One region of the Lysinibacillus sp. NPDC097279 genome, then DNA from elsewhere that is predicted to be linked to it. Evidence: riboswitches for the same ligand, from Rfam matches in the RefSeq annotation. Region 1 holds a riboswitch; each other region holds the start of a gene.
The links. Region 1 has a riboswitch for cobalamin ahead of ACIQ1H_RS13275 (glutaredoxin family protein). Riboswitches for the same ligand answer to the same signal wherever they lie in the genome.
Positions count from the first base shown of each region.

Region 2: another riboswitch for cobalamin. It lies ahead of ACIQ1H_RS15205 (ABC transporter substrate-binding protein); the one in region 1 lies ahead of ACIQ1H_RS13275 (glutaredoxin family protein).
Region 3: another riboswitch for cobalamin. It lies ahead of metE (5-methyltetrahydropteroyltriglutamate--homocysteine S-methyltransferase); the one in region 1 lies ahead of ACIQ1H_RS13275 (glutaredoxin family protein).

Region 1 covers NZ_JBIWDA010000002.1:646,768-654,987, forward strand. The annotation lists gene ACIQ1H_RS13260 (FecCD family ABC transporter permease) at 1-966, shown strand, start outside; gene ACIQ1H_RS13265 (ABC transporter ATP-binding protein) at 953-1,747, shown strand; gene ACIQ1H_RS13270 (ferrochelatase) at 1,825-2,730, shown strand; cobalamin riboswitch at 3,291-3,466, shown strand; gene ACIQ1H_RS13275 (glutaredoxin family protein) at 3,587-3,811, shown strand; gene nrdI (class Ib ribonucleoside-diphosphate reductase assembly flavoprotein NrdI) at 3,808-4,167, shown strand; gene nrdE (class 1b ribonucleoside-diphosphate reductase subunit alpha) at 4,164-6,257, shown strand; gene nrdF (class 1b ribonucleoside-diphosphate reductase subunit beta) at 6,245-7,213, shown strand; gene dut (dUTP diphosphatase) at 7,225-7,662, shown strand; gene ACIQ1H_RS13300 (CamS family sex pheromone protein) at 7,861-8,220, shown strand, end outside.
Region 2 covers NZ_JBIWDA010000003.1:308,059-316,278, reverse strand. The annotation lists gene ACIQ1H_RS15215 (adenosylcobinamide amidohydrolase) at 1-51, opposite strand, end outside; gene ACIQ1H_RS15210 (FecCD family ABC transporter permease) at 48-1,049, opposite strand; gene ACIQ1H_RS15205 (ABC transporter substrate-binding protein) at 1,046-2,014, opposite strand; cobalamin riboswitch at 2,222-2,406, opposite strand; gene ACIQ1H_RS15200 (acyl-CoA dehydrogenase family protein) at 2,674-4,341, opposite strand; gene ACIQ1H_RS15195 (class I adenylate-forming enzyme family protein) at 4,344-5,846, opposite strand; gene ACIQ1H_RS15190 (MerR family transcriptional regulator) at 5,839-6,228, opposite strand; gene argS (arginine--tRNA ligase) at 6,446-8,113, opposite strand; gene ACIQ1H_RS15180 (YwiB family protein) at 8,113-8,220, opposite strand, start outside.
Region 3 covers NZ_JBIWDA010000001.1:1,542,959-1,551,178, forward strand. The annotation lists gene ACIQ1H_RS07775 (hypothetical protein) at 1-90, opposite strand, end outside; gene metE (5-methyltetrahydropteroyltriglutamate--homocysteine S-methyltransferase) at 477-2,771, opposite strand; cobalamin riboswitch at 2,954-3,132, opposite strand; gene ACIQ1H_RS07785 (VOC family protein) at 3,328-3,690, shown strand; gene ACIQ1H_RS07790 (methyl-accepting chemotaxis protein) at 3,731-5,425, opposite strand; gene ACIQ1H_RS07795 (C40 family peptidase) at 5,990-6,922, shown strand; gene ACIQ1H_RS07800 (UDP-N-acetylmuramoyl-tripeptide--D-alanyl-D-alanine ligase) at 7,129-8,220, opposite strand, start outside.

The DNA.
Region 1 (8,220 bases):
TTGTTACCAATACTTTTGGTCATAGTGAGTGTCGGTAGCCTTATGATTGGGCAAGTTTCGTTTTCAGTAAGTGAAGTGTTTAATGGAATTATTAGCTCTGAAGATACAATGGCACGGCGAATTGTGTGGGAAATCCGTATGCCCCGTATACTAACAGGTATGATTGTAGGCGTTTGTTTGGCTATTGCAGGTTCGATTTTACAAGGTGTTATGCAAAATCCATTAGCTGATCCAGGGGTTATAGGAATTACATCTGGCGCGGGCATTATGGCGGTGGCTGTAATGGTTGTTTTTCCTGGCTATATCATATATTTACCTATTGCAGCCTTTTTAGGTGCTTTTGTCGCCGCAATGATTGTGTATTCTTTGTCGGTGAAAAAGGGTGGTACATCCCCAATGCGAATAATTTTAGTGGGTGTAGCCATTAATGCACTTTGTGGTGCAGGAACAAATGCACTTATGATTTTGTATAGCGATCGTGTACAATCTGTCCTACCATGGTTGTCTGGTGGCTTGACAGGTGTTGGTTGGGTGCAATTTAAAATGATTATTTACTATGTTCTTGTAGCACTTATATTTTCAATTTATGCAATTAAACATATTCGTATCATGCGTTTAGGAGATGAAATGGCAAGCCTTTTAGGGCACAATGTAGAACGCAGTCGATTCTTTTTAATTGCCTTAAGTACGTTATTGGCGGGAATTGCAGTAAGTGTTGCTGGTTTAATTGGGTTTGTAGGTTTAGTTGTACCACATATTTTGCGACTAATTATTGGTGGAGATCATAAATATTTACTACCTACTTCCGCGTTGGCAGGTGGCTTACTTGTTGTGTTTGCTGATACAATAGCGAGAACCGTATTTGATCCTATTGAGTTTCCTGTAGGCATTTTGCTAGCATTCGTTGGTGGACCGTATTTCCTTTATTTAATTCATAGAAAGGGGAATTCCATTGCTACGAACTGAGCACATACAGTATCAACATGAGTTCACTCATTTTCAATTAAATGATATAAACCTAAAAATTAATGAAGGAGAAGTTGTAAGTTTAATAGGTCCGAATGGCTCTGGGAAATCAACATTATTACGTGTAATATCACGTCTTTTAAAACCGAATAGTGGGACAGTTTTTTTAAATGAGCGTAACATTCATGAAATGAAGTCTAAAGAAGTAGCTAAAACATTAACGATGCTCCCGCAAATGAATAATCATCAATTAGATTTAACAGTGCGTGAGTTAGTAGAGTTTGGGCGTCATCCACATAGCGGAGGAAAGACGGTCCTGTCAAAAGAGGATAAAGAAATTGTTGATTGGGCGATTGACGTAACTAGACTGAAAGACTTACAAAATCGGGTACTACCTTCGATGTCTGGGGGTGAGCGTCAACGTGCTTGGATCGCAATGACTGTAGCACAGCATCCCAAAGTGTTACTTCTCGATGAACCAACAACATATCTAGATATTGCACACCAATTAGAAGTGATGGAGCTTGTAAAAGAGTTAAATCAAAAATACAATATGACCGTTATAATGGTGTTACATGATATTAACCAAGCCGCACAAAATAGCGAACGTCTGATTGTATTAAAGAAAGGCAAAATCTATTACGATGATTCACCACATTGTGTATTATGTAAAGAAATGTTTCAATCAATTTTTGAAATAGATGCGGAAATTTATATGCAAGACGGAAATCCAATCTTTACGCCGATAAAATTGTGCTCAAGTTCTTGTGAAAAATCGTAGGCTATTTTTAAAAAGAAATTAGAACTAAAACTACAACACTATATACATTAATCTATTGAAGAAAAGGAGACTAAAAAATGATTGGTATAATTTATTACGCATATGGCGCACCGAAATCTTTAGACGATGTAACACCTTATTTTACACATATAATGAAAGGTAAAACACCACCACCTCATGTAATTGAAAATGTGACGGCACAATTTAAAAAATTAGGTGGTGTTGATCTATTAGCAGCAAATACGGGGCGTATTGCTAAAGGGCTGGAACATGCTTTACAGCAACGTGTAACACAGCCTGTAAAAGTATATAACGCATACAAACATACAGAACCTTATATTCCAGATGTTGTCGACACAATGCTTAGAGAAGGTATTACAACTTTTATTACATTACCTGTAAATCCGATTATGTCTACAGGGGCAGCAGCGTTTCATGATGAAGTTAGTACGTTATTAGCTTCTCATGACGTTAAGGTCATTCATGCGAAAAATTGGCATTTAAATCATGATTTACTTGCTGTTTATAAAGACCGTGTTCAACGTGCATTTGAATGGATTCCTGTTGAAAAACGAGCACAGACGCATGTTTTATATACAGTCCATAGTCAGCCTATTGACCCTGAAAAAAATGAGCACTATGTGCGCCAGTTTTCCGAATTAGCCGAAGCCATTTCTAAAGAAGCACAAATAGCGAACTGGCATGTTACATATCGAAGTGGCCATGGGAAAGGTGACTGGCTAGGTCCAAATGTAAAAGATAAAATTAATTCATTGCAAGGCGAGGGTGCTCAAGGTATCGTCACATGTGAGCTTCTGTCACTTTCAGCGGATATTGAGTCCTATTTTGAAGTTGGAAATGAATGTCATCGATTGTGTGAGGAACTGCAAGTTGAATTTGCACAATCAGAGTTTCCAGGTGATAGCTATGATACCATTCAAGCTTTAGCTGCCATTGTCGAATCATTTATTCCCGCACAATAACTGAACAGGTTAATAAATTACGAGTAACTATTGTAAAATCTATATTGCCATCTGATGTCGATATTCCATTGATGTCAGATGGTTATTTGTTTTATATCAATATAGCGAACAGAACAGCCATGAATAAAGACACTACATTCTACTCTGAACTAGCATTAATGATATCTAATAAACGGCAAATCTATTTTAATATTTTTTTGTGTGTATAATGAAAAATTGAATAGAAGTTATAGGGCTTACGATAGTGGCTAAAATGTGATAACAGCTATAAAATTATATAAGTACATATTAAATATAATACGCAGTTTAATTTAGGCTTCAGTAGGTAGAATAATAATTGCTTAACATATGATAAAGCTTATCATGGAAAATCGTCTATCATTCTTTAGAACTATTGACGATATTATTAATTATACTAACCTAGCTAGTCATTTTTCATTTATTAACCGTTTGTTGTTCCTAAAGAAAATAGTGAAAAGTTACACTATAAAGAATTCGCTTTTCTTGATTTACTTTTTACTTGAAGGATGGTACACTTAATTGTGTTCAACAACAATATATTGTGTTAGTTTTATATAGGTACTACTATATGTAGTTTAATAGGGAAGTTCGGTATATCCGACGCTGTCCCCGCAACTGTTAAGCTGACGATGATTTAATCCACTGTGCATTCGTATGGGAAGGATATCAGAGAATGAAGCAAAGCCAGGAGACCTGCCTATAATAAAACAATTCAACCTTTCTTCGGGGAATAAGAAATGGGGACGTGACGATTTTTTTGTTTTTTTACGTTTCTAACTTAGGCTGTCTCTCCCAAGAGATAGCCTTTTTATATTATGAAAAGAGGGAATTTAAAATGAAACTTTATACGAAAACTATATGCCCAAAATGTCTTTGGGTCAAATCGGAATTACAACGTGCAGGACTTGAAGCAGAAATTGTGAATATTGATCACGATGAGCAAGCAAAACAAAAAATTATGGACGCAGGTTTTTTAAGTGTGCCTGTTCTTGAAGTAAATGACACATTTATAGGAGATGTCAAAGAAATTGTTTCTCAAATTGAGATGATTGCAATATGATCGTTTATGCTAGTCGTACAGGTAATGTGCGAAGTATTGTGACGAAATTAGATGGGGAATCTATTGAAATTTATGATGGATTGTTGCTGACTGAGCCCTTTCTATTAATTACATACACGGACGGCTTAGGTGATATTCCTGCAAAAGTAGCTCGCTTTTTAGAGCAAAACAGGGAGTATTGCAAGGGAGTAGCTGTCAGTGGTAATAGTAATTTTGGGCACCATGTGTTTGGTGGAGCTGGCGAAAAAATTGCAGAAACCTACCAGGTCCCGCTAGTGCGTAAATTAGATTTACGTGGATACCAGGCTGATTATGAAGTAATACAAACGTTTTATGAAACGAGGGTGAAGGGATGAAAACATACTTAAAGCTTAATAATGAGGTGCTTAATCGCTATAGCACGACGGGTCAATTAGAGCTTGAAAAGGACCGTGAGGCAACACGCCGTTATTTTTTAGAATATGTAAATGTGCGTCTACGTTATTTTATTGATATTGAGGAGAAAATACGCTATTTAGTCGATGAGGGTTATTACGAGAAAGAGTTTATCGACATGTATGAGATAGATTTTATTAAACACTTATACAAAAAAGCATACGATTACAATTTCCGCTTCCCATCTTTTATGAGTGCAAGTAAATTTTACGATAGTTACGCAATGAAAAGTCGTGACGGGGAAGAAATTTTAGAAAAATACGAAGATCGTATTGTTATCATCGCTTTATATTTAGCACAAGGGAACACGGTGTTAGCAGAACGTTCCGTTGAAGCAATGATGGAGGCGTACCAACCAGCAACGCCAACCGCGTTAAATAGTGGAAAAAAAGCGCGTGGCGAATTAGTAAGCTGCTTTAAACTATCAATGGACGATTCAATGAATAGTATTGCTGAAAATATTGGTTATTGTTTAGAGCTATCACGCCTTGGCGGTGGAGTAGGGGTAAACTTAACAGATTTACGTCCATTAGGAGATCCAATTAAAGAAATTTTAAATCGTGCAAGTGGTGTGATTCCAGTTGCTAAACTTTTAGAAAATTCCTTCAGCTATTCCAATCAGCTTGGACAACGTAACGGCTCTGGCGTTGTTTACCTAAATATTTTCCATGCTGATATAGAGAATTTTATTTCATCGAAAAAGCCAAATGCTGATGATAAAATCCGACTTGCAACGCTATCAACAGGTATTATTATTCCAAGTATTTTCTTTGAACTTATGAAACGTGATAAAGATATTGTGTTGTTCAGTCCATATGATATTTATAAAGAATATGGGAAACGAATGTCTGAAATCTCCATTACAGAGATGTATTATGAGTTACTAGATAACCCAAATATCCGTAAGATTAAACGCTTGAATGCGCGCAGATTATATACAGAAGTGAAAAAAGCGCAATTTGAATCAGGCTATCCTTTCGAAATCTTTGATGATAATGTCAACGACGTACATCCACTCAAAAATATAGGTCGTGTAAAAATGTCGAACCTATGTACAGAAATTTTACAAGTACAAGAAACAAGTATCATTACTGACCAAAATGAATCAAATGAATACGGACTAGATGTATCGTGTAACTTAGGCTCAATTGATATACATGCCGCAAGTAAAGTAAGTGATTTTGGTACATTAGTAGATACAGCAATGCATCTTTTAACGAATGTGTCACAAATGACGAACATTACGAATGTACCGCCTGTAGCTAAAGCCAATAAGTTAATGCATTCTGTAGGGCTTGGATGTATGAATCTACATGGTCATCTTGTTACAGAGGGGATTATGTACGGCTCTAAAGATTCAATTGCTTTTATGGATAGCTTTATGGAAGCGATGAACTATTATTCACTTAAATCATCGATGGAGATTGCTAAGGAACGAGGCGAAACTTTCTACCGTTTTGAGGATAGTGATTATGCGTCAGGCGTTTATTTTGATCAATATGTTAATAAACTTGAAGAAGAGCTTTCACCAGTTGTATTAAAAGCATTAGGAAATATTCCAATCGTGACATCAAAAATGTGGGAAACATTAAAGCAGGATGTTATGGAATATGGTTTATTCCATTCTTATCGTCTAGCTATTGCACCAACTGGTAGTATTTCATATATTCGTAGCTGTACAGCTTCAATTGCACCAAGTACTGAGCGTGTAGAGGTGCGTGATTATGCGGATAGTCGAACAATTTATCCAATGCCACATTTAACAAATGACAACAGTCATTTATATGTGGAAGCATATGATGTGAATCCATATGATTTAATCGATTTATACGCAGCATCTCAAAAACACGTAGACCAAGGGATTTCGATGACGCTGTATGTCACGGATAACTGGACAACGGAACAGTTAGCGAAAATTTACATTTACGCTTGGGTAAAGGGGATTAAGTCAGTTTATTATGTCCGTCAACGTTTGCAAAGCTTAGAGGAGTGTGTCGCATGTCAAATATAATTTACGAAGCGGTCAATTGGAATAAGTCAACGAGTGAACTCGCACAAGTATTTTGGGACCAACAATGGAAACAAATTTGGTTTCCAGAGGAAATTGCTGTAAGTAAGGATATTCAACAGTGGAAAAACTTCGAACACCAAGATACGTATAAGAAAGTATTTGCAGGCTTAACATTACTTGATACAGTTCAAACGAATATTGGGATGAACCGTGTTGCTGCATATACATCGGACCTTCAAGAAAAGGCTGTTCTTACTGTATTTGATGCTTTTGAAGCAATCCATGCAAAATCGTATTCTTATATTTTCACAACGCTTTGTACAAATGAAGAAATTGACGCGCTATTTGAATGGGTTAAGAAAAACGAATACCTACAATATAAGGCAAATAAAATTGCGGATATTTATAATGGCATTGAAGAAGGGGATTCAGAAAGTTTATGGAAAGCGATGTTCTCGTCCGTAATGCTAGAATCGTTCCTATTCTACTCTGGTTTCTTCTATCCATTGTACTTAGGCGGACAGGGTTTTCTTCGCAATAGTGCAGAAATTATTTCTCTTATTTTACGTGATGAATCCATCCATGGTGTGGCAGTAGGCTTCTTCGCACAAAATTTATATAAGCAATTTTCGAAGGAAAAGCAAGAAGAGCTGACTTTATGGGGATATGAATTATTGCTGGATTTATATCAAAATGAAATGAATTATACAGAAGATATTTATGCAGAAACAGGGTTATCACCTGAAGTAAAAGCGTATGTTCGCTATAATGCCAATAAAGCGTTAATGAATGTTGGTTTTGATCCAATGTTCCCTGAAGAAGAAGTGAATCCAATCGTAATGAATGGTATTCGCAATGAAGGTTCAACATATGACTTCTTTTCACAAAAGGGTTCTACTTACGCAAAAGCAAAAGTAGCGCCAATTACAGATGACACATTTAAATTTAATCGTTAAGGATGAAAAAAATGAACTTAGACGTAAAAATCAAAAGAATTCATGCTGATGCATTGCTACCTTTGCAAGCAAATCCAGGTGATGCTGGAATGGATCTTTATTCAATTGAAGCAGTAGAAATTCCTGCTGGTGAAGCCAAATTAATAAAAACAGGCTTACAAATAGAATTACCAAAAGGGACAGAAGCACAAGTTCGTCCAAGAAGTGGACTAGCACTAAAACATAGTGTAACGGTTCTCAATAGTCCTGGAACAATTGATGAAGGCTACAGAGGGGAAATTGGTGTTATATTAATTAATCATGGTAAAGAAACATTTATCGTGGAGAAATCAATGCGCATCGCCCAAATGGTAATCCAGATGGTTCCTTCTATTCAATTGCAGGAAGTAAATGAATTATCAGAAACGGTTCGTGGAGCTTCTGGATTTGGAGCAAGCGGCACAAAATAAGTGCCAGTCACCCACACAATTATAAACAATTTGCAAAACCCTGTTTTCACAGGGTTTTTTGCATACATTTAAAACAACTTTCAAACTGCTATACACCCTAATATACATTACTACATGAGTAAGTATATTTATGGTAATATTAGGTATAACGATGGTTATAATAAATAGTTATTAAAATATGAAAGGAGCATTAAAGTCATGGTTATAAGAAAAAGTGCGCTTTTATTAATATCACCTTTATTTTTTTTAGCAGCTTGTAGTGATGAGGAAGAAAGTAAAAATAATAATGAGAAAATGTATATATCTTCAATTCAGAAAAAGGAAACATTCGAAATTCAACAACCCGCTAAAATGAATGTAGCAAGAGGATTAATTGTTAGTAATATGAATAATACGATAAATATCAATGAAATAGAAAAAGGGTTAATGAATTTATCAGTTAATTATTTTTCACCTAATAGTTTTTATATGCAAGAAGGCCAATATTTAGATAAAAATATGATTAATCAATGGTTGGCAAGAAAAACGGAAGAAGGCTTAGGTTTAAATCCACCGATA
Region 2 (8,220 bases), on a different contig from region 1:
GACGATTGGGATGTCCTCATAGCCACCTGATAGATGTTCGACGATAATCATACACGTACCCCCTTGCTTCTACGCTGCTTATAAAAAATATAAGAAAAGACAGGTGCACCAATAAATGCCGTAATAACACCTATCGGTAGCTCACGTGGAATAATGATCGTACGCGCCACTAAATCGCAAATGATAAGTAAAGTTGCCCCATTTAAAAACGATAGCGGCAGTAAATGACGGTGATCTGACCCCCAAATCATGCGGGTCATATGCGGCACAACTAAACCGACAAAGCCGATTGTTCCAGAAACAGCAACTGCCGCCCCAGTAAGCATTGAGCCTCCTACTAAAATTAAATATTTGCTACGCTTTACATTGACACCTAAATGCTTCGCTCGTTCCTCTCCGTAAAGCAAAACATTTAACTCACGTCTTTGCGTCCACAAAATAACAGAGCCAATGACAACAAATGGGGTAATCATTTGTACATACGGCCATCCACGCATTGATACCGAGCCGAGTAACCAACCTATCACTTGGCGGAGCTCTTCACCTGATAACGCTATCATTAATGAAATAAGCGAGCCTAAAAACGAACTAAATATAACCCCCGTTAAAATTAGTGTCTCCATTTTTAGAGAACGGTCTACTATTCTGGCAAAGCTCATCACTGCTACCATCGTAAGGATTGCTCCGATCATACTGAGCGTTGGCAATACATACAAACCGACCACGGGTAGAGAGATGCCAAAAAACAATGTCATAACAGCGCCAACTGAAGCGCCTGAAGAGACCCCAAGCGTATATGGGTCTGCTAACGGATTTTTTAACAACCCTTGAAAGGCTGCTCCCGCAATTGCCAATGATGCTCCTACAAGGCCTGCAAGTAATACTCGTGGCAACCGAATTTTCCATAAAATATTGGCAGCAGTTTCATCTGCCGCTTTATTCCAAAGTACTTCTACCGGAATATGAACCGAGCCTATTGATACGCCACACCAGATGCTAACGATAAGTAACGTAATGGCTGTTACATAGGCAAAAGCTGTTTTTCTCACTCGAAAGCCTCAGGATAGATGGCTTTCGCTAACTCTTCAAGCCCATCTGCTAAACGTGGGCCCTGACGACTTGTCATATTTTCATCTACTTGTACAATCGCTTTATTTTTTACAGCTGTAATTGTATCAAAGCCTGCACGTTGTGGAATTTTCGTTAAAATATCGGGCACATAATTATAAGTGACTACGATAACATCTGGATTTTTTGTAATGATTTGTTCCGCATCAATTTTGAACCAGCCATCCGTATCAGCTGCAATATTTTCTGCATGAATCATTTCTAGCATCTCCTGCATAAACGTATCTTTGCCAGGTGTATAAATTTCTGGTTCATCTGACGTTTCTACAAAGACTTTCTTCGGTTGTACATCCTGCAATTTTGCTTCTATTTCTTCAACCTTCGCTTTCATATTGGCAATAATTTTTTCTGCCTCTGGTAGCTTACCAGTGGCGCGACCTAATTGCTCAATCGTCGTATATGTCTCATTAAAATCACGTGCGTTTGTTACAACAAATACTTTTACACCCGCAGCTTCCAGCTGATCCTTAGCTCCACCTAAAGAAGCTATACCTGATTCATGCGCAAAAACGATATCTGGCTGTAAAGCAATAATTTGTTCAATATTAAATTCCATACTGCCGACCTTTTCCTTGTCAGCTACCTCTGGTGGATAATCATCATAATCATTTACGCCAACGATTTTATCGTTTAAGCCAAGTCCAAATAAAATTTCTGTGTTACTTGGAATAAGCGAAATGATTCGCTCAGGCGGTGCCTCCAGTACAATATCTTTGCCAGTAGCATCTGTCATTGTTAGCGGGAATGTTGCTTCCTCTAGCTGATTTGTTCCTTGTTGCTCCTGTTGCTCTGACGCAGTACTGTCGTCTTTCGGTTCTTGTCCACAAGCCACTAAAATGCCCATTGCTAAAAATGCGGATAAACCTAACTTCCAATATTTTTTCATTGTGAAACCTCCTTAGATTGTATGTGCATGTTTCAGCTCTGTTCAGTTGCATGATCGATATTATGTAGGTATTTCATTATTCGAACTCTCGCCTTTATTTTCAATTATTATCGTCATTAGCTTTCTAAAACATAAAAAATCCCCTCGTCATCATAACGAGAGGCGGTGCTTGCACAAAAAACCACCATCCTATCCTCGTAGGCTGCAATGTATCGTTCTATAAAGGCAGGTCTCCTGGCTCGTGCTTCAAATGCTTTTTCATGCCTTCCCAAAAAAATTTCAGTGGCATTGATAGAAAAAACTCACACTTACAGTGGCGGGACCGCATCGGAATTACACCGATTTCCCTTTTCACTTTACTTTAGTAAAGAACCTTTATAATATTCAGTTGATTTTATTATACATGAAAATCGAAATAGATAACGATAAAAAAAGAGACCTTAAGTTAGCGTCTCTTTTTTATAATTATTGATTTCCAATGCGTGCATGTGCTTTCCGCTTCAAACAATTTCTTTAATTGTTTGCGTGCCTGGCACACCGTAAGCTGGAATGCTACGTCTTATACTGTGTGCGTTCCCGCAGAAGTGTACGTGAGTCTTTCTTTGTTCAACAATTAGAATTTTCGGAATAGTTTGCGTGCCTGGCACAAGAACTATTCTCTACACAATATCCGCAAAATATTGAACAGTTTTCATTGGTGCACCGATCTGGCGTAATGCCCATGTATCTTCTAAATAAATATCAGCTAGCTTTTCATACTTGCCGCCAAACTTCGCTGCCCATTCGACTGCCACTACACTTTCGTATAGATGAGCCATTTTTTTGGCTACTCCCTTTGCCTCGTACGATTTCGTAGCTTCATCCAACGCGCTAAAAGTTTGCAATGTTGTTTCGATTTTCTTCAGTTGTTCCCTTACGATTTGTACCAATGAACAATCTGTTAACTTCGACAAGCGCTCCTGCATCACACGAACAAATAATTCGTGGGCCTGAAATTTATCTACTAAGCGAATGAGCTCTAGCGCTAAAATGTTAGCAGTCCCTTCCCACACCGTAAGTACTTGAGCATCTCTAAGTAAACGTGGCGTTACAAAATCCTCGATATAGCCGTTTCCTCCATGCAATTCAATTGCTTCACTTGCATAATGCACCGCCTGTTCAGCTGTTTCCTTTTTCATGATGGCGATATTCAAACGATTAAGAATGATGTCCTGCTCACTGCCCTGTCCACTCGTTACTTTGTCATACAACTGAATAAGATCAAAAACAGTAGCAACTTCTACATGGAGCTTTGCCGCATATTTCCCTAATGTATCTTGAATCATTGGAAATTGAATTAAAGGCTGCCCGAACGCATTTCGATTTGATACATAATGCTTCGCCTCTAAATAGCCTCGACGCATAATGCCAATGGAGGCAACAGCGTTACAAATTCTAGATAAGTTAAGTGCCTCTAACATATAATAAATTCCTTTATTTTGTTCACCAACGACATATGCTAGTGCACCATCAAATTCCACCTCACCGGATGGCACTGCTCTGACACCAAGCTTATCCTTTAAACGACGAATGCGGAGGTGATTAACCGTTCCATCATCTTGACGCCAAGGTACAGCAAATAATGTTAACCCTTTGGAACCTGCTGAAGCTCCCTCGATGCGCGCTAATACCATCGCCACACCACACATCCCTACATTTGATGCAAAGTACTTCTCTCCATACAACCGATAGTGATTACCGTCTTGAACAGCCTCTACCACATTTGCCCCGACGTCTGACCCGCCTTGCCGCTCCGTTAAAAATGTTGCTCCCTCATATAGCTCTCGATCTCCTGTTGCACAAACATGTGGTAAAAACCTATTCTTCACCTCATCACTCGCATAATGATCTAGTAAATAGGCGGTTGCCATCGTCAAAGTTACTGGACAATAGAAGCCAGGCTCTGCATGTGACAATAAATAACCTTGCGCAAAGCTGTACACATAATTCCCCTTCTTCCCTAACTGGGGAATTTCTTTATGCACATAGCCAACAATCCCTGTGTTATATGTCTCTTCAACCGTTTTTTTGTAGCCTTCATTGACCCAAATTTGCGCTATTTCCTCGCCATACGCATTATAACGCTGCAGCCGCGGTTCTCCCTCTCTATCCGTATGCTTCGCTCTTACGTCAATATCATTTGCACAAAGCTCGCCAAAATCCTCTAACTCCCGTTTAGCATAGTCTAAAAGCTCTTTATCTAGCATCATTTCTAATAGTTTGTGTAATGTCTCATCTTCCGTGAAAAAGTTAGTTGTGCGATTTGCATCTTGCTGTAACACTTTCATCCTTATCTCACCTCTTGTTCCTTCAACGATTGTTTTAATATTTTGCCAGATGCATTTCGTGGTAGCGCTTCCACTCGTTCAAATAATCGTGGAATTTTATATTTTGCTAGATGCTCCTCTAAAAACATTTTAAGTTCGTTTTCATCTATCTCCGCTTTTGTAGCATACACTGCCTTTACGGTTTCCCCCCACTGCGGGTGAGGGACACCGATTACCGCTACCTCAAAAATACCTTCGTAGCTTAAAAGTAAATCCTCGATCTCCTTCGGATAAATATTAACACCGCCCGAAATAATAACATCTTTTTTGCGATCCACAATCCACACAAAGCCGTCTTCATCTTTACGAGCTAAATCGCCTGTTTTCAGCCATCCATCGATAAACGCTGCCTTTGTTGCTACTTCGTCCCTGTAATAGCCCATCATATTGCCTTCACCGAATAACACAATTTCACCTACTTCATTCACACCGACATCTTCCCCATTGTCGTTAATAATACGAAGCTCTGTACCAAGTGGTGCACGCTGACCGATGCTTCCCGCTTTCGAATCATGTTCATTTCCAAACATTAAAGATCCACTTGGGCCTGCCTCTGTTAATCCGTAAACACATGTCAGATTTTCCGTTTGAAAGGCTTTTTGTATATAGTGAATTTCATTTTGTGATAAAGGTGCACCTCCGTAAACCCACCATTTCATCGAAGATAAATCCGCTGTTTGCAATCTCTTCGTTTCGGCTGTTAATAAATAAGCGACAGGCGCTCCGAAAAAGTGTGTTGTTTTTTCTTGTTCAATCGAATCTAGCAATAAATCTGGTGTGAATGTTGGCGTTAATACAATTGTGGAGCCAACAAGGACGCCTGCCATTAAAAATAAATGTAATGGTGCGGAATGCGTTAACGGCATCATAAGGAGAATGCGACTTGTAGGTTTTACTTCCATTTCTACTGCAATCATTTGGGCTACAGTTAAAATATTTCGATAACTAAAAAGGACACCCTTCGGTTTTCCTGTTGTGCCAGATGTATATAATATTGTGGATGCATCGTCTTCATTTAGCTGACAATCAATTGGTTGTGAACTGGCATGTTGTATTAATGTCTCATATTGAAGCCACCCCGCCTCCACATGTCCTGTTTTAATTTTTAAAGGCACACTATGAAGGTGCTCGACGGCAGCAAAAATAGCTTCGTGCACTAAAATAGCTTTCGCCTCGGCGTGCTGTGCAACATACTCTACCTCCTGCAATGTAAATTTAGCATTGACAGGAACGACAATTGCACCAATACGTTGAATTGCAAAATAGCTAACGACAAACTCTACAACATTTGGCATAAAAATAATGACTTTATCATCTTGGCGAATGCCCAGTTCTATTAAAGCGTGTCCGAGGCGAGTAGCTTGCTCATCTAAATCACGATAAGTCACTCTTCTTCCATGACAAACAACAGCTTCTTTTTCAGCATATTTTCGGGCATTACGTGCTAACAAATTTGAACTATTCATCGTGCATCTCTCCCTTTAAAGTTAATAATTTTTCACTAAACATGCCATGTAATTGCAGTAATTCATTTTTCATTTGTGTAAGCTCAGCTATTTTACTATCAATTTCTTGTATTTTTTGGTCGCCATATGCCACAGTACGTTCCAGTTGTTGCATTCCTGAACGATCAAAATCAAAAAGCAATACCATTTCCTTGATTTCTTCTAATGAGAAACCATAACGCTTTCCCCTAAAAATAAGTTTGAGCTTCGCCATTTCTTTTTTTGAGAAGGTACGTTGATTCGTTGCTGAACGATGAGGACATAGAAGCCCAAGCTCCTCGTAATAGCGAATAGTACGTGTAGAAACATTAAATTGCTTTGCTACCTCCTGAATCGTTTTCAAACCAGCTCCTCCTTCACAATTTTCATCAGTATATCATTTACGTTAACGTAAACTTCAACAGAAAAATAGAAATAAACAGAAAATTAAGTACATAAAGAAGGTTAGCCGTGTCAGGCACGCAAACAATTCAGAATTTTTGAAGTGTCAGGCACGCAAACACGTCCACCGACATAAAAAAACCCCGACACATGATTGTGTCGGGGTGATAAAAAGTATATTACATTTTTTCTGGTGCAGATACGCCGATTAGACGTAATGCGTTAGCAATAGTAGTACGTACAGCTGTAATTAGTGCTAAACGTGCTTCTGTTAGCTCTTTATTCGAAGCATCTAATACTTTTTCAGCATTATAGAAGCTATGGAATGCAGCTGCCGTTTCTTGAATATAGTTAGCGATACGGTGCGGTGTACGGTGTTTTGCTGCATCCGCTACGACTTTCGGGAAATCACCAACTTTTTTCAATAAATCAATCTCTTTTTCAGCAGTTAACAGGTTTAAGTTCGCTGTGGAAGCCGCAAAGCCTTGTTCAGTTGCTGAACGTAAAATTGAAGAAATACGCGCATGCGCATATTGCGCATAGTAGACTGGGTTTTCGTTTGATTGGGATACCGCTAAATCAAGGTCAAAGTCCATATGCGAATCACCTGCTGTTTTCACGAAGAAGTAACGCACAGCGTCTAGTCCAACTTCTTCAACAAGCTCACGCATCGTTACAGCATTCCCTGTACGTTTTGACATCTTAAATTTCTCGCCGTTTTTATATAACTGAACCATTTGAATTACTTCTACTTCAAGTGTGTCTCGATCATAACCAAGCGCTTGAATCGCCGCTTTCATACGTGGGATATAGCCATGGTGGTCAGCGCCCCAGATGTTAATTAGTTTATCGAAGCCACGAACAATTTTATCTTCATGGTATGCGATATCTGGTGTAAGGTAAGTGAAAGAACCGTCATTTTTTATTAATACACGGTCTTTATCATCACCAAATGTTGTTGAACGGAACCAAGTAGCGCCCTCTTCCTCAAAAACATGACCATTCGCTTTTAATTTATCTAACGCCACTTCAATTTTTCCGTTTTCATATAATGATGTTTCAGAATACCATACATCAAAATTAACGCGGAAGTTCGCTAAATCTGTTTTCAATTTATCTAATTCTAATGCTAGACCATGTTGACGGAAAAATGCAAAACGCTCTTCATCAGATTTTGATAAAATCGAATCCCCATGCTCACTCGCTAATTTACCAGCAATATCGATAATATCCTGACCGTGATAGCCATCTTCTGGCATATCTGCATCAAGACCTAAAGCTTGCTTATAACGTGCTTCTAGAGAGTAAGCTAAGTTATTAATTTGATTACCTGCATCGTTAATGTAGTATTCACGAGATACTGCATAGCCAGCCATATCTAAAACATTACACAATGAATCCCCTACAGATGCTCCACGTGCATGACCTAGATGAAGGTCGCCAGTTGGATTTGCTGACACAAACTCTACTTGTACTCTTTCACCAGCTCCTGCGTTTGAGCGTCCATAATCCGCACCTTGCTCAAGGACTGCTGTTACAACACCTGCTAAGAAATCTTTACGGACAGTAATATTCATAAAGCCAGGACCTGCGATCTCAATTTTTTCGATATCAGTACCTGTAGTTTCTAAGTTTTCTAAAATTGCCTCAGCAATTGCACGCGGTGGCTTTTTAGCTAATTTCGTTAATTGCATTGCAATATTTGTTGCATAATCACCGTTTGCTTTATCCTTAGGTGTTTCAAGGTGAATCGTTAACTCTGTGCCAGCTTCAACTAAGCCAGCTTTTTCAACAGCCTGTGCAATCGCCGTCTTAATGGCTTGTTGTACTTGTTCTACTGCGTTCATCATTGTACCTCCGTAAATGTAATGTCTAATGTATAATTGCCAACATTTTGTCCACCCATTAGTAAATCATACTGCACATGAAAATCTCCGCGCATTTCATGTCTAGT
Region 3 (8,220 bases), on a different contig from region 1:
CTGCTTTTTATCAAATTTGGCAGGCTTGTTTTTTTCATGATACTTTGCCACAGCTACCTTACCTTTAGTATCCAATTGATATTTCCCCAATTTGTTCACCTACTTTTCTTATCCTTAAAGAGAATTAATTCACCAAATATACTATACCTTATTTTACTGAGGTAAACCTTATTATGTACTGATAATCTTGCATATATCGGTAAAAACATTAAAAACTTTCGATTTCAAAAACTTTTAAGATCTTTACTTGCATCTACTTTACATGTTCTATCACTAATAAAAAAATGTCTTTTCGCTCCTGTAACCATCTTTGCATCCCTAGTCGTACCAATTATTAAAAGACTATCCTTATGAATCTTAGAGTACCATAACCAATTTTAAATAAAAAAATCCCCTGAGCATTTTTGCCTTTCAGGGGATTTATTTTAATAATGACGCTTATAAGGAAAAGTAATGTTTTTTCTTATACTATATAATTAAAAAGTTGATTGCTGTACTTGTTGACGTAATGTTTTGGCAGCAGTAACCATATGTGCTAGTGCTGCAACTGTTTCAGGTTCTTTTCTTGTTTTTAAACCACAATCTGGATTGACCCAAAATTGATTTTTGGATAATACTTGTAGGCTATCCTGCATGATACGTAACATTTCTTGTTCACTCGGCACACGAGGGCTATGAATATCATAAACACCCAATCCTATCCCTTTTTCATATGGATTGATTTGCAGCGATGCAATAAGCTCTCCATGACTGCGTGACGTCTCGATAGATATAACGTCAGCATCCAGTGCACTAATTGGCTCGATAAAATCATTGAACTCACAGTAACACATATGTGTATGAATTTGTGTTTCATCCTTTACACTAGCCGTAGCGAGTTTAAATGCATTCACTGTCCAATCTAAATATGCTTCCCAATGCTCTTTACGTAAAGGCAAGCCTTCTCGCAATGCAGGTTCATCGACTTGAATAATAGAAATGCCAGCCGCCTCTAGTGCCTCAACCTCTTTCCTTAGTGCAAGCGCAATTTGATAGGTCACCTCTTTTCGTGCAACATCGTCACGTACAAATGACCAGTTTAAAATGGTAACTGGGCCTGTTAACATCCCTTTTACATAGCGATTTGTTAAACTTTGTGCATAGGCCGTTTCTTTCACTGTCATCGGCGCTTCCCATGCAACATCACCGTAAATAATCGGTGGTTTTACACAACGAGAGCCGTACGAAACGACCCAAGCTTTTTCTGTAAAAGCGAAGCCTGTTAGTTTTTCACCAAAGTATTCCACCATATCTGTACGCTCAAATTCACCATGCACAAGTACATCAATATCTAAATCTTCTTGTATAGCAATCCACCTTTTCGTTTCTTGTGCGACAAAGTCAGCATATGCTTCATCTGAGATTTGTTTTTTACGCCATGCATTTCGCGTGCGCTTCACTTCATCAGATTGAGGGAAACTTCCAATCGTAGTCGTAGGGAATAGTGGTAGTTGCAGTGACTGTTGTTGAATAAGCTGACGACTATTAAAATCATTTTGACGTTCAAAATCCTCTGACGAGACCGTTTGCATTTCTTGTTGAACTGCCTGATTATTTCGTACGGGATGTTTCTTTAATGCATCAATTGCTTTCATGCTTTCAGAGATTGTGTGATTTGATGTGTGGTTTTTTTCTTTTAAATATTTAGCCACCTCTGATATTTCAGCCAATTTTTCATCAGCAAATGCAAGTGCATTTTTCAAGACAGGGTCTAGCTTTGTTTCAAGGGCGGTCGAAATCGGCACATGCTGTAAGCTACATGACGATTGAATCCATAACTCTTGGACACTAGCCAACTGTTCGATTGCCTTAATCGTTGTACTTACCTCTGCTAAATTTGCTCGCCAAATATCTCGTCCGTTAACAATACCTATCCCCAATACTTTATCCTGTGGAAAACCAAATTGGCGTAGTGCCTCCATATTTTTTGTATAGCCATGAACAAAATCTAAGCCAAATCCTTGTACAGGAAGTTCAATTAGTGTGTTATAAGCTGATAACGATTCAAAATAAGTTTGTAGCATAATATTGGCCTCTGGAACAGCGGCTGCTAATTGTGTATATATTTCTTGCACTAGTTTGACCTCAGCCTCTTCTAAAGTGGAGACTAATGCAGGTTCCTCTAATTGAACCCAGTCAGCACCAGCTGTAACGAGTTCTTGGATTACCTGCGCATAGAGTGGTAGTAATGCTAAAATAAAGGCAACTTGTGATACTTTATCGTAACCTTTTGTTAGCTTGCAAAATGTATATGGTCCGATTAGCGTTGGCTTTGCAGTAATGCCAAATGCATCTTTAACCTCAAGGAAATCTGTAAGTATTGTATTCTCTGTTAATTGTAGTGTTTGTCCTTCATATTCAGGTACAATGTAATGATAATTTGTGTTAAACCATTTAGTCATTTCACTAGCAACCGCTTCTTTATTTCCGCGCGCTACCGCGTAATACGTTTGTAAATCAACCTTTCCACCTTGCCAGCCAAAGCGCTTTGGCACCAAACCAAACATCATCGCTGTATCAAGCATTCTGTCATAGCGTGTAAAATCCCCTACAGTGACAATATCTATTCCGCTCCGAAGCTGCTTATCAATACGTGCAAGACGGATTTTTTTAATTTGTTGTAAGAAATCTTCTTCTGTAAGTTCATTTCTCCAAAACGCCTCTAATGCCTTTTTCCATTCACGGTCTTCTCCTATATATGGATAGCCTACTACAGTTGTGGTATACGTCATGTTACATCTCTCCTCGAATTAAAATAAAAAAAACCATCTTCCTTTTCGGAAAATGGTAGTTATTGTAAATCTAATTAGCTATGACGAAGCGATACGATAATGTATTAATTGTCGTATATATTCGTTAGTCGCACAGTGCCAATTCGGTCACATCTCACCACCTATTTCCACGTAGGTTATTTGGTGTGTACTAGACATTGGCAGGTCTCCTGGCTTCTCATCAACACGCCTCACAGCCTTCCCAGTTCCCCAGTGGCATTTGTGATTTACTCCGATTTACAGTTGCGGGACAGCGTCGGATTTACACCGACTTCCCTTTTAAGCCAAACTTTCATTTGGCACCAACTCTTACACAATATTCAATTATGCTCTTACTATAGCATATATTTTTCTGAAAAGTATAACTTTTATAAAGTTTATACGCATATTTTCAGTAGATTGTTACATGAGGAGTAATTTAATTGATTCCAATATAATAAAAAATATACTAAAAAAGGTATTTTAAGAAATTTGTAGAATTATATAGTTATTACAAGAAATAGCGAGGAGGAATACTATGATTGTCGGTTTACATCATGTACAACTTACAATTCCTAAAGGCTCTGAGGAGCAAGGAAAAGCATTTTATTGCAATGTACTGGGGTTAAAAGAAATAGAGAAACCAGCATCTCTTAAAGGGCGTGGTGGTTTTTGGCTACAAGTAGGTAATCAAGAAGTACATGTCGGCACAGAAGATGGCTTTGATCGACTCACAACGAAAGCACATATTGCTTATCATGTAGAAGATGTAGCACATTGGAAAAGGATATTAACAGAACATCAAATAGAAATACTTGATTCTGTTGCAATTCCGCATTTCGAGCGCTTTGAATTTAGAGATCCTTTTGGTAATCGAGTAGAAATTATTCAGCCGATTTAAAATGAAAAAGCAGCCATCTTGCTAATGGCTGCTTTACTATTTATAATTTAAAGTGCTGAACTTCTTTGTTTAACTTCTCTGCCATCGATGCTAAATGATCTGTATTTTTTGAGATTTCATCCATCGTCGCGACCGTTTGATCGATTGTTGCGGTCGTTTGCTCTACCCCTGCGGCAGATTGCTCAGATATTGCTGCTATTTCATCGATAGAACGGTTAATTTGTTCCGTTGTTGTGGAAATACCTTGTAAGTTTTCTGTGATGCCTTGAATATTACTAAACATACTATTAACGGCTGAAGCAATTTGTTCAAAGGTTGTATTTGTAGTCGTAATTTGCTCTGTGCCCCTTTTTACTTCTTCATAGCCCGTTTGAAGTGATGCTGTAACGCCAACTGTTTCATTTTGAATACGTCCCACTATAGATGAAATATCCGTCACAGAATAGGATACTTGTTCAGCAAGCTTGCGCACTTCATCGGCCACAACCGCAAAACCTTTGCCTTGCTCCCCTGCCCGTGCAGCTTCGATTGCAGCATTCAATGCTAATAAGTTGGTTTGGTTGGCAATATCATCAATAACAGAAACTAATTTAGAAATTTCTTGTGATTGCCTATTTAAGCCTTCAACATTTGCAACAGCCTCTTGGACGATTTTATCAATAGCAAACATTTGCTGTGTTGAAGTATTCATTAAATGTTGTCCACTTGCTGTAAGCTGCAAAACTTCACTCGAATAGCCTTGTAAATCTTTACCTTGTATATTAGCCTGCTGAACATTTATTTTAAATGTCTCCATCATTTGAGCTAAGTCTCCAGCATTATGTGCTTGTGATTCAGAACCACCCGCTAATTCAAGCATTGTGAGGGCAATTTGTTCTGCACCTGTTTTCACTTCTAAAGAAGATTGTGCAAGTTGTTCACTGTTGGCAGCAACGTTCCCAGAAACCACATTTATCGAACCAATGATTTCATGGAGCTTACGATTTAATGCATTTGTCGATTGCACGAGTAAGCCGATTTCATCCTTCATTCTTTCAGGCAATGGAGGCTGACTAATATCACCATCTGCCATTTGCGAAATTTTTTGTACGACTGCTTTTATCGGATTGGCAATCATATGCGCTGATATGTAAGCGGTTACAATTGCGACGATAGTAGTGATTATACCTATCATTAAACCTATATTCATCGTTTGCTTCGATTGAGCGATCATCTCCTGCCCAAGCTTATTAATAGAAGCTTCTCTTGCACCTGCAAGCTCCTCGTACCCCTCTCTAATTTCTACTGCAAGACGATCAACAGAATTAAGGTTTTGAATAGCTGCTTCTATATTTCCTTTGTCATATTCAGCAAATACATCCGTTTGTACAAAACTTCGCCATTCTCTTGCTTTTTCAACCGTCTTCGATAAGCTTTTATCTGTCGACAATTCATTTAGTATTGTATTGTTTTCTTCTGCGATTTTAATATAATCATCAAATTCTTGTTTATATTTTTGATCTCCCGTAAGTACGTAGCTTTTCGCAGCAGTTGTTCGAACACTAATCGTGGATGATAACTTTTCACTGGCTGTTAACCACTGTAACTCTTTATTGACAATTTCCTCTCCAGCACTAATTACACGTTTATTGGCGAAAAAGCTATAGGTGTTAAAACAAGCGATGAAAAATACTACAATAAAAAATGCACTAATAATTTTAGCTCTAATTGTTTTGAACCTAAGTTTTTGTAACATACTATTTTCCCCTTTCGTTCGTGAAATTATTTAAATTTCTACTATTAAACAACATTTCCCGTCAACTTTTGCGGCAACGTATTCATCTATTTCTACCTAAATATAACATATATTACCTATCACACCTATGACTCTAACTATGTATTTCACACTTTTTAATAAGCAAAAAAATCCCCATAATACGTGCTTTTATAAGTATTCTTCCACTAATAAAGTTATTTTTATATCATTCCTTACCCTTATTTTGATTTCTCTATTTGCACATTGCCTACAAGCTTTTCAATATTATCGAGGTACATTATTTTTATTACTATATTTTTAAAAAAATTGGGTTGGCATGCATTGTTAGCCGTATGTTTCACAGGTTTTATTTATCAAACTGAAACATTTGTAATGAAACTGTAAATTCAAGCGATAAAGCCTTTTATATCAAGGTTTACAGATATGTCAATGCTCACTGTGGTAACATTTACCTCACAGAAGCCCTACTTTTTCATGCTACGATTATTGCAACAGCAAGCAAACAGATATGATTTTACTGCTCGCTTACAGGAGGTAAAAAGTATGAAAAAAAATTTTTTAAAAACTACACTAGCATTGTCGATTGGTTTGAGCTCATTTGGAATCGCTCAAGCATCCTTTGAACCAATCAAAGTGGAAGCTGCAACGACAAATGCACAACATAATGACCAAGCTGTTGCAGCGAAGGCAGATCAACTTATTCAAACAGGGAAAAGTTTAATTGGTAAGGCCACATACAGCAATTCAGTGTACAAGTCTACATATCCTTACAAGTTTTCTTGTGCTTCATTCATCATGTATATTTTTGAAAAAAATGGAGTTGATATTGGGACGTATAATGAAAACTATATGATTCAGCAAGGGACATATGTTCCTAAAAGCCAATTACAAAAAGGCGATTTAGTATTTTTCAAAAGTAAAAAAACAGGTACAGATCCCGACCATGTAGGCATGTACATTGGAAATAACAAAATTATTCATATGGCTGATTCGAAACAAAATATCGTCATTTCAGATATGGGCAGCAAACCTTATTATACTGACAACTATGTATCTGCACGCAGAGTATTACCAACATTACTATCGGCTAACCCTGCAACAAAAGGTGATAAAATTGTTGAAAATGCCTTAACTTATAAAAATAAAGTAACGATAAGCTCAATAAATAAAGAACAAAGCTTACGTTTTACAGCACCTGGTTTCGTAGAATACGTTTATCGTAAGAGCGGTGTAAAACTTAGCACAACAAACTTAAAAGAACAAATGGCTAAAGGAACTACGGTCTCTCGTGCCAATTTAAAAAAGGGCGACTTAGTGTTCTTTAATAGTGTGAAAGGGTCAAAAAACCCATCCCTTGTAGGTATTTACGCTGGAGATCAACGTATCATCATTCCAACTTCAAGTGGTGTTACTACTAGAGTACTCTTTGTGGATTACTATAAAGAGCATTATATAACAGCAAAACGTGTATTTTAAGTAATCAATGGCTCTGTGATAACACGCTGTCTACAATTGCAAGAAAATAAAACATAGCATACAAGCATGGTATAATCATGCTGTGTATGCTATGTTTTTGATATATAAAGCGGCACCTTTCATTTTGCAAAGTGTCATTCTCTATGCATAGAAAGCCTTGCTTCGCTTAAAGGTAACTGATGATAAGTGGTCGTTAGGACTGAAGTCTATATTTGCTTTAATTGGTTAGCAAATTCAATCATCGATCGACTAGACATCGGGCCCTTTATTAATACAATTGTATCTTTATCAAGTTTTGGTTTAAGTATTTCTAATACACCTGTAACATCTTTGAATATATGAACCTCTGCCGTTGTTCCATCTTTTTTTGCTTGTGCTGCGATATCTTCTGCTCTTTTTCCAATTGTCATAAGCATTTCAATATTTCTCTGTGCCACCATCGAACCAATCTCACGATGATACTTTTCTTCGAAAAGACCCAATCGCTTTATATCACCTAATATAAGGATTATTTTTTTATCTTTTCCTATCGTATCTAAAACCTTCAAAGCAGCTTCAACTGATGTTGGGTTATTTGTCCATGTATCGTCTATAATGGTACTTTCACCGATACCAGTTGAAAATTCTAGGTGCCTTGCCATCGGTTTAAATGTTTTTAAACGCGAGATTGCAGTTTGGATAGACAATCCCATTTCCTTTATAGCTGCGATAGCTGCTAGTGCATTATACACTTGATGTTCTCCGTAACCAGGTACAAAAATAGTATATTTTTCATTTAATAGATGAAGAGTAAATTTCATCCCATTGTTCGTAAATTCAATGTTAGATGCTTTGTAATCTGCTTGTTGCTGGACGCCAATAGTAATAATTTTCCCTTTAAACGTATGCAATGGTACTTTTTTTGTATTTTCATCATCACCATTGATGATTAATATGCCATCCTCAGACAATCCCTCTAAAATTTCTGATTTTGCTTTTATATAGCCTTCAAGGTTTTTACATCCATCTAAATGATGGACACCGATATTTGTAATAATACCAATTGTCGGTTTGTAGATCATACATTGATGTTTAATGTTACCTGTATTCCCCAGACCAAGCTCAAATACCGCTGCTTTTGTTGTTTTATCGATGCCCGTTAAATAGGGTAAAGATTGGCGCGGCTCATTTTTACTACTAATAGATGCCTGCACATTCCAATCTTTACTTGCAATATGTTTAATCATTTCTTTTGTTGTTGTTTTCCCACATGTTCCAGTTAATGCGACCACTGGTATATCAAAAAGGCCTCTATAATA